One region of the Phyllobacterium zundukense genome, then DNA from elsewhere that is predicted to be linked to it. Evidence: predicted binding sites of a transcription regulator. Region 1 holds the regulator's gene; the other holds the start of a gene.

Region 1 (5,015 bases):
ATCATTAAGGCCCCGGGGAATATGTCTCTCCTGTCGAGAAGCGCAGAGCGCCAAAACAAATATAGGACGGATGCATGTATTGCACCAGTGGCGTCGTCGGCTAATTTCATGCACTTGCCCTCATTCTCTCCCGACCCTAATCTCGCCCCATCGTGAAAGGACCTATGATGCGGTTTGAAGGAACAGCGGCCTATGTGGCTGATAAGGATTTGATGATCGCGGTGAATGCCGCGATTGCACTGGAACGCCCGCTGCTCGTCAAGGGTGAACCGGGAACCGGCAAGACGGAACTTGCGCGCCAGATCGCCGCTGCGCTTAACCTCGATCTCATCGAATGGAACGTCAAATCCACAACCAAGGCGCAGCAGGGCCTCTATGAGTACGACGCCGTCAGCCGCTTGAGGGATTCGCAGCTTGGCGATGCGCGCTTCAATGAGATCAGGAACTATATCAAGCCGGGGAAGCTATGGAACGCCTTCACCGCAGACCAGAAAGTCGTGCTCCTGATCGATGAGATCGACAAGGCCGATATCGAGTTCCCCAATGATTTGCTGCAGGAACTCGATCGCAACGAGTTCTTTGTCTATGAGACCGGCGAAACCATTCAGGCCGTGCACAGGCCCATCGTCATCATCACTTCGAACAATGAGAAGGAGCTGCCCGACGCCTTTCTGCGCCGCTGCTTCTTCCACTACATCAAATTCCCCGATGTCGACACGCTGACCAGGATCGTCGAGGTGCATTATCCCGGCATCAAGAAGAACCTCGTTCGCGCCGCCCTCACCCAGTTCTACGAAATTCGCGAGGTTGCTGGCTTGAAGAAGAAGCCCTCAACCTCCGAGGCGCTGGACTGGATCAGGCTGCTCGTTGCCGACGATGTTGCACCCGAGGATCTGCGCGCCGACCCGAAAAATGCTTTGCCCAAACTGCATGGGGCGCTTCTGAAAAACGAGCAGGACGTACACCTGTTCGAACGACTGGCATTCATGGCGAGGAGACAGGGATAAATGAGCGTTGAAATCCGCCCATTGCAGACATCCGACGAGACCGAATGGCGCCGGCTGTGGACTGGCTACCTGACCTTCTATGAGACCACAGTTGCGGAAGAAGTCTATCAGACCACATTCGCCCGGCTGACTTCCGGCGCCGACCACGAATATCGCGGTTTCATCGCGGAACTTGACGGTAAGCCGGTTGGCCTCACCCATTATCTGTTTCATCGCCATTGCTGGAGCATCGAGAACGTCTGTTATCTCCAGGATCTCTACGCCGATCCGGAAGTCCGCGGCAAAGGTATCGGCCGCGCCCTCATCGAGGCAGTCCACGCCGAAGCAACCAAGGCCGGCGCACATTCGGTTTACTGGACGACCAACCAGAACAACACGACGGCCCGCCAACTCTATGACCGTATCGCCAAGGTCACGCCTTTCATCAAATATGTGAAGATGGTCTAGAGGCGATGTTCATCCCCTTCTTCCTGGAACTCAAAGCGGCGAAAATTCCCGTATCCCTGGGGGAATATCTGACGCTGCTCGAGGGGATGGATGCGGGGCTCGTGACCTATGACGTTGAAGGGTTCTACTATCTCGCCCGCTCCGCGCTGGTGAAGGACGAGCGGCACATGGACCGCTTCGACCAGGTTTTCGGCCATGTCTTCAAGGGCATCGAAGCCTTGCATGGCGAAGGTGCCGTCGACGTGGCCAATCTTCCGGAGGAATGGCTGCGGCGACTGGCGGAAAAACACCTGACCGAGGAAGAGAAAAAACTGATCGAAGCACTTGGCGGCTTCGACAAGCTGATGGAAACCCTGCGTCAGCGCCTCGAGGAACAGCAGGGCCGTCATCAGGGTGGGTCGAAATGGATCGGTACGGCAGGCACGTCACCCTTCGGCGCCTATGGCTATAACGCGGAAGGCGTGCGGATCGGCCAGGACGAAAGCCGCCATCACCGGGCAGTCAAGGTCTGGGACAAGCGGGAGTTCAAGAACTTCGATGACAGTGTTGAGCTCGGCACGCGCAACATCAAGGTTGCACTGAAGCGACTGCGGCGCTGGGTGCGCGAGGGCGCCGAGGACGAACTGGATCTCTCGGGAACAATCAGATCCACCGCGGAACACGGCTATCTGGATGTGCAGATCCGGCCGGAGCGGCGCAATCATGTCAAGCTGCTGATGTTCTTTGATGTCGGCGGTTCCATGGACGAGCATATCAAGATCGCCGAAGAGCTGTTCTCAGCCGTGCGCTCCGAGTTCAAGCACATGGAGTATTTCTACTTCCATAATTGCCTTTATGAGGCTGTGTGGAAGGACAACCGCCGCCGCTATACCGAAAGCATCCCGACGCAGGATGTCATCCATAAATATGGATCGGACTACAAGGTGATCTTCGTCGGTGACGCGGCGATGGCGCCCTATGAAGTCTCGCATTCTGGGGGTTCCGTCGAACACTGGAACGAGGAAGCCGGTGCTGTCTGGCTCACACGTGTGCTCGACCAATGGAAGAATACGGTCTGGCTCAATCCCACCAAGGAAGCCTATTGGAACTACACGGCATCGACGTCCATGATCCGCGGAATTTTCGCGCAGCGGATGTATCCGCTTACCCTTTCAGGCATCGAGACCGCGACCCGCGAACTCTCGCGTAAGCACTGAACGCTCAGCCGAACGAATACCCGGCGCCGCGTACGGTGCGGATCGGGTCGATCGAACGGCCAATATTGATCGCCTTGCGCAGCCGTCCGACATGCACGTCGACCGTGCGGTCATCGACATAGATATCCGCGCCCCAGACATTGTCGAGCAGCTGGCCGCGTGAGAACACCCGTCCCGGCGACTGCATCAGGAATTCCAATAGGCGGAATTCCGTCGGCCCGAGCTTCAGTTCACGTTCCTTGCGGAATACGCGGTGCTGCTCACGGTCGAGCTTCAGGTCGCCGAAGCTCAGAACATGCGAAAGAAGACTCGGATTGACGCGGCGTAGCATCGCCTTGATGCGGGCGAGAAGCTCCGGCGTCGAGAACGGCTTGACCATATAGTCGTCCGCACCGGTCGCCAGACCCCGCACCCGCTCGCTTTCCTCACCGCGTGCCGTCAGCATGATGATCGGCAGGATTTCCGTCTCGCGCCGGGCTCGGAGGCGCCGGCAAAGCTCGATGCCGGAAAGACCGGGCAGCATCCAGTCAAGGATCAGAAGATCCGGCACCTTCTCGCGCAACGCAATTTCCGCTTCGTCGCCGCGCGTGATCGTCTCAACAATATAGCCTTCAGCTTCAAGATTGTACCGGAGAAGGACGCTCAAAGCTTCCTCGTCCTCCACAACGGTGATTTTGGGGGCTATCGCCATGGCTCGTTCTATCCTGGATTACGATTGTCTGGCTTCGTCGACGACGATGCTGTGAGTCTGGTCTTCCTTCGGTCGCTCGGCCGGCAATTGCGAACCGGTGACGATGTAATAGACGGTCTCGGCAATATTGGTAGCGTGGTCGCCAATACGCTCGATGTTCTTGGCGCAGAACAGAAGGTGCGTGCAAGCCGAGATGTTGCGCGGATCTTCCATCATGTAGGTCAGTAGTTCGCGGAACAGCGAGGTATAGAGCGCGTCGATCTCGTCATCGCGTTCACGCACAATGTTTACCTGCTGGACAGAACGTGTCGCATAGGCATCCAGCACATCCTTGAGCTGCGTCAGGGCCAGTTCGGCGATAGTCTGCAGACCGCGATAAACCGACAGCGTCTGCCGGGTATCGGTAACGGCAACGACCCGCTTGGCGATGTTTTTGCCGAGATCGCCGATGCGCTCGAGATCCGAGGAAATACGGATCGTGCCGATGATCTCGCGCAGATCGATAGCCATCGGCTGACGCTTGCCAATGATGGTAATGGCCTTTTCATCGATTTCCCGTTGACCGGCATCGAGGATCAGATCGTCCGAAATCACGCGCTGTGCCAGCGCGTTGTCGGAATTGACCATCGCGGTGACCGCCTGTTCGACCATCCGTTCCGCATGACCGCCCATCTCTGCGATCTTGTGCGTCAGGAACTTCAGTTCATCGTCGTAGGAACGCACAGTATGCTGGGCCTGCTGTTCGGTCATGTTCTTACCCTCGTTTCCTCACTGCGACGAGCGTCTTAACGAACGCACAAAGGACGCAGTAACAATTTGAATACTCAATCAGCCGAAGCGCCCGGTGATATAGTCTTGTGTTCGCTTTTCTGACGGATTGGTGAACATCATTTCCGTATCGCCCACCTCTACCAGATTGCCGAGATGGAACATGGCTGTCCGCTGCGAAACACGGGCTGCCTGCTGCATCGAATGCGTCACGATGACGATCGTGTAGTTCTGGCGCAATTCGTCAATCAGTTCTTCGACCTTGGCTGTAGCAATAGGATCAAGCGCCGAGCACGGTTCATCCATCAAAATGACTTCCGGGCTGACGGCGATGGCGCGCGCAATGCAAAGGCGCTGCTGCTGACCACCGGACAGACCGGTTCCCGCCTCGTGCAAGCGATCCTTCACCTCGTCGAACAGGCTGGCGCGGCGCAAGCTCTTCTCAACGATTTCCTCGAGCTGCTGGCGATTCTTGGCGAGGCCGTGAATACGCGGGCCGTAGGCGACATTTTCGAAGATGGACTTCGGAAAGGGGTTAGGCTTCTGGAACACCATGCCGACACGGGCGCGTAGTTCCACAACATCGATCTTCGGATTGTAGATATCCTCGTCATCGAGCGTGATCTTGCCGCCGATCTTGCAGCCTTCAATCGTGTCATTCATACGATTCAGACTGCGCAGGAAGGTGGACTTGCCGCAACCGGATGGTCCGATAAGCGCCGTTACCATCTTCTCGGGCACATCGAGGTTGACGCCGAACAGGGCCTGTTTGTCGCCATAATGAACGGTGACATCCTTGCCCTGCATCTTGATCGCATTCACCTGAGCGTTCATTTTTTCATTTACCGCTTTTTCGAGATTTCGTTCCGTCATCAGGTTCATAGCCAGAGCCTTTCCCTTTTACCA
Region 2 (5,015 bases), on a different replicon from region 1:
CATCCTTCACTTGTGGAGCCACGCGAAAGCGGTGGACATCCCAAAGTGCCCTCAGATGCCGCACCAGACGCCGTCGCTCGTCAGAATGCAACGCCGCCCAGATTACAGGAGCCTGATCGCGCAGCGCATCAAGGACGGGGTGCCAGGTCAGGCCCCGATTCTGTGCTTCCTTTAGTGTCTGACGCACTGTTTTCAATAAACTGGAGGCGGTTTCATCATCCGCCGAAGCTGCCGAATGGCTCCGCGGCTTGTGTGGCGTGTCCACGAGAGCGATAACCGTGACGTGAGAGCGCGACAATGGCGCCGCGATGCCCGTTTTTGTCGAGCGAGGCGATCACGTCGGCGGCGGTGAGACCTGTCCCGACGACAAGAACCGCATGATCCTGTTCGATTTCCTGTAGCGCATCCCCAGCATAGGGATCGGCAATGAAACGAGGCCCGCCAATCAAGGGTAGGAAGGCCCTCGGCACTGAGGGTAGTGGATGCGTGGTGGCAACGACAACAATATCGGCGTCGACATTCTTGTCGTCGGTCAGGACAATTGAATATCGCTCGCAGCCAGGTGTAATGCTCAGTGCTGTTGCCCGCTCGTGACGAATGCTGTCCGTATGGAGGAAAGGCTCGACATGGTTGTGAACATAGCGCCCGAATACCGAACGCTGCGGGAATTCATCGCCCTTGGTCGTCCGTGCTAGAACATCTCCGGCACTGATCGCGTCGGTTGCTAGCCACCGGGTAAAATGATCCGGCTCCGCAGAGACCATCGTCATTTTGGCAGCCGGGACATTGATCCGGTGAGCGGGATCCTTGCTTGAATAGGCCAGACCATCGCCGAGCCGCTCCCTCGGTTCAATCACGACGATCTCAATATCGCTGTGCCGTGTCTGTGCAGCCAAATGATAGGCGATGGCGGTTCCGGAGAAACCACCGCCAATGATCGCAACGATAACTGGCTCTGTCACAATGGCTTGCCCTCAATCTTGCCGGGCGATGGACACCGGCGACAGTCTCGTCAAACTGTCCCATATTAACTGACGTCGAGCTCGATGGAATTTCATGGTCGAGCGGCAAGTTCGGAAGCTCCAGCTCACCGAAACGATAGGTCTCTTCAAGGTGAGGGTAACCGGAGGGGATAAAAGTGTCGATACCGATACGGCTGTATTTCGGCCATGCGCTCGGCTATTGTAGCTGCGCCGCCAACTAATCTTGCGTCGTATTTTGGCCACGCCTGCAGGCTGCGTCAACCAGTAGGGAATCAATGCGGGACGGTCGCGGTGATGATTCCTAGATTGACAAGTCCGCTAACGATTAGTTGGACGGCTACCGCGGTTAGGAGAATGCCGAAGACAACCTCCGAGACGACAAGACTAGCTGGCTTCATTCGCTTTGCCAGTTTGTCGATATTAGTGAACACCAGATAATCCAATGCACCGACGAGCAGGATCAACCCCACGACGAGTACTGCACTTGCAACCGAGACAACTTCGCCGGAGGCAATGATAATGACCGTGATGCCGACGGGATTCAGCAAGTAGGGGACAGCAAGGGGAAAGACGGCGATTTTTGCTGGATCTATCGGCAGGCCCAGCTCATCCTTGGGCTTTTCGGTCGGTCCAGCCGCCATCTTGATCGCGAGGAGCGCTAAGATAACGCCGCCAGCGATCGCAACCGCGCCGCCAGTGATATGCAGCAGTCGCATCAGCAGAGCGCCAGTGGCAAAAAGGATCAGAGCCGTGACAACCGCCGTCAAAACCATCTGGCGGCCTATCCTGTTTTTGGTTTCGGCGTCAAAGGCATGGGTCTTTTCAAGAAAAGGCACCAGTGCGATCTTCGGTCCCATGCCAATCAGCAGGAGCAGGAGAAGCTTTGCCACGAGCGTGGCGTCAATGACAGTGAAATCCATCGGAAAGTTCCCCCTCTACACCTCTACTGGTGGAGAACTGTCGACGATGCGAAATGGATTGTCCAGCGCTCGGGCAAAAATTCTGCCGCCGCTACGACACGAACCGCAGCCTTGCGCAAGTTCACACGGGCGGCTTAGTTCAGGCTCTGCTGAGAAGTCTTACATCCGACAAGCAACGCAGTTTCCTACTACGCATCGCGCAGTGGCTGCGGTTCGCCATAGCGTTTGTAAAGCCGGCACCCGGTGCCGATGGCTGTTTCATAAAGCCTGTCGCCAGGCTTGACCTCCGCCCAGGAGGAATGCGTTTGGCCGATTGTCAGACGGGGCCGAACATTGAGACCGGCGATCGCGGAGAGTTCAGCAGCATAGGCGTCAAGCGTGTAACGGTTCATTCCGGTGTAGCACGTTGCGAGATGCAGATAGTTCTCCAGTTCCTCGTATCCGACACTGTCCCTGTTGCTGATCGTCTGGGTATTGACGCTACCGAGCAATAGCTCCGAAGCACATTGAATGACGGTGTCATCCCAGGTCGTATCCTGAAGGAAGATTTCGTGTTCCTGGGTGGTAAATCCCCGTGTTCTATGGTGCGCTGGCAAGCATTTTACAAAGGGACGGGCAACTTCTGCATCGTCGAAAATCTGGTGGACAAGCGCCTTGCCTTGCGAAAAAGACATCTGTCTGCGGATTGGTTTGATATGCGCAAGCCATGCAGCGTCACGGACCTGCGCCGCCACTGCCGCCTTGCTGAATCTGTTGATCTCGGCCACTCGGATTTACCCCTGTCAGTGCTTTGACGGCAGTTGCCATACATCAGAGGCGACTTTCTTCCATGAAATAAGGGCGTAATTTTATGTAAATTTGAAGCAATCCATAGATCGAAAGATGGAGGATCAATGCACCCTTTGTTACGCAATTGTCACATTCTGCCTGCATTCTAGGCGAGACACTTCATCCATCCGTCAACCGACCATGGAGGTGGGCTGTGAGTGACAAGGTCTTTCACGTGTTGTTCCTGTCGCAGCGCAATTCGGCCAGAAGCATGATGGCCGAAGCAATTCTTAACCGCATCGGGCATCCGCACTTTGTTGCCTACAGTGCCGGCGTTGATCCGGCAGGCGACATCGAGCCGGAGACGCGCGAGCTTTTCGAAGCAATGGGCTATCCAGCGGGAGAGCTTCACCCGAAGCACTACCGGGATTTTAGCGCCGTCGATGCCCAGAATCTCGATTTCGTCTTTACCTTGAGTGACACTGCAGCCGGCGAGTCGTTGCCCGAATGGCCGGGCCTGCCGGTCAGTGCACATTGGGCCTCATCGGATCCGGTAAAGGCAACGGGCGAGCCGTGGGAGCGAAAGCAAGCGTTCTCGCGCGCAATGGCGGAACTCGATCGCCGCCTGAAGATATTCATCAATCTTCCGCTCAGCTCGCTTGACCGGCTCAGCATCCAAAGCCATGTCGATGAAATAGGCCAGTCAAAGAGTGAATAATGAGCCGCGGGGTGGCGATCATTTGGCCTTGCCAATTCTGATTCTCTTGCCTTCGGCATCTGCCAGCGCAGTCTTGATTGCGTTGAGGAATTCTTCGGGATTGTCGATGGAGATATTGACGCTCTTGGCTTGCTTGAAGGGGTTGAGACCTGAAAGCTTGAGGTTTGCGGTCTCTTCTTCGTATCTGATTTCGTGCAGTTCTCTAATGCGCATGACGGTTCCCGGTGTTGGTTTCACAACTAGTGCCGTCACATATCTGTAAAATATCTGTCACAATCAATACCGGCTTCATGAACCTTTGGCGGCGGAAACAAGGCAGAGCCGCTTTGACGCCACTGTTTTTTCATTCGTCTGACATGTAGTCAGTTTATGGTTCGGCCATCTGATACGAAACCCGAATGGCAAAGCAAAATGAACACATCGGCAAATCGGTGGACGCCGCATTGGGCGATCCACCCCGGCCAGCATTTGCTTGAGTGCATTGAGTCCCATGGCTTGTCGGTGGAAGCATTTGCGCAGTTAACAGAGATACCAACGGCGACACTAGATGCCATCATCGCTGGCCGGTATCCGATCACATACGATATCGCCGTGCGCATAGACCGAACGCTCGGCATCATGCCGGATCTGTGGTTCGTCCTGCAATCAAAGTGGGATCGGCATCAGGAAGCGGACTTTCCTATCGCAGTTGCTACAGATGTTGAATCAAGCTGCTAGTTGTCGAAGAACTTTGGGAAGCAACCCAAGAACTTACCAGATCGCGAGCTTATTGCAGCTAGCGATCAACGTCGCATCGCCCAGACGTTCGTCAATCAGCCGACTACGCCGAGCATGGCGATCAAGAGCATGAGGGCCAAGTACATGCAGATTCGATTGGGTCTTCAGCTCGGTCGAGGGCGACAAGGTCGATGTGTCGCCTATCGATGCCGACCGGTGGACGAGCGGGCAAAATGCATCGCGGTCGATATCCTGCGTACTACCGAGGCAACGATGAGACGTTTCTGCTATTGGCCGTCATCGAGCTAGCTGCTTCTGAGCCATCTTGATCGATGCCGGTAGCAACAACGGAGACCCTGAACGTTCCCTCGAGAGCGTTGTCGAACGTTGCCCCAAGAATGATGTTGGCTTCGTCGTCCACTTCCTCGCGAATTCGCGTGGCTGCCTCATCGACTTCGAACAAGGTCATATCTCTACCGCCTGAAATAGACACCAGGACGCCTTTCGCGCCCTTCATAGACGCCACATCCAGCAGTGGGTTGGCAATGGCTGCTTCAGCTGCTGCTATAGCTCTGCCGGTGCCTGAACTTTGCCCGGTGCCCATCATAGCGCGGCCCATGTCGCGCATGACCGCCCGAACGTCGGCAAAGTCGAGATTGATCAGCCCCTCTCGAATCATCAGATCTGTAATGCACGCAACGCCTGAATAAAGAACACGGTCCGCCGTGGCAAATGCATCAGCAAACGTGGTGGATGCATCCGCTACTCGGAATAGGTTTTGGTTCGGTATAACGATCAGGGTATCAGCACTGTCGCGCAACTGTTTCAACCCGTCCTCGGCGAACGTCATTCGACGCGTGCCTTCGAAATTGAACGGCTTGGTCACGACGGCGACCGTCAATATGCCAG

The links. The regulator PhoB, encoded in region 1, activates phosphate uptake and scavenging genes when phosphate is short. The targets are predictions, from matches to a motif close to TGTCATNNANCTGTCAT.
Region 2: the regulator PhoB is predicted to act here: its motif matches at 2,807-2,823, upstream of BLM14_RS24815 (arsenate reductase/protein-tyrosine-phosphatase family protein).

The regions. Positions count from the first base shown of each region.
Region 1 covers NZ_CP017940.1:296,725-301,739, reverse strand. Annotated here, with positions in the region: RNA gene ssrS (6S RNA) at 1-52, opposite strand, end outside; gene BLM14_RS01470 (AAA family ATPase) at 168-1,007, shown strand; gene BLM14_RS01465 (GNAT family N-acetyltransferase) at 1,008-1,454, shown strand; gene BLM14_RS01460 (vWA domain-containing protein) at 1,460-2,650, shown strand; gene phoB (phosphate regulon transcriptional regulator PhoB) at 2,655-3,341, opposite strand; gene phoU (phosphate signaling complex protein PhoU) at 3,360-4,091, opposite strand; gene pstB (phosphate ABC transporter ATP-binding protein PstB) at 4,170-4,943, opposite strand; gene pstA (phosphate ABC transporter permease PstA) at 5,010-5,015, opposite strand, start outside.
Region 2 covers NZ_CP017942.1:370,771-375,785, reverse strand. Annotated here, with positions in the region: gene BLM14_RS24840 (FAD/NAD(P)-binding protein) at 1-187, opposite strand, end outside; gene BLM14_RS24835 (FAD/NAD(P)-binding protein) at 216-962, opposite strand; partial or broken gene BLM14_RS32780 (alkanesulfonate monooxygenase) at 979-1,204, opposite strand; gene BLM14_RS24825 (MarC family protein) at 1,256-1,903, opposite strand; gene BLM14_RS24820 (hypothetical protein) at 2,092-2,670, opposite strand; gene BLM14_RS24815 (arsenate reductase/protein-tyrosine-phosphatase family protein) at 2,886-3,389, shown strand; gene BLM14_RS24810 (hypothetical protein) at 3,408-3,602, opposite strand; gene BLM14_RS24805 (HigA family addiction module antitoxin) at 3,801-4,106, shown strand; partial or broken gene ftsZ (cell division protein FtsZ) at 4,414-5,015, opposite strand, start outside.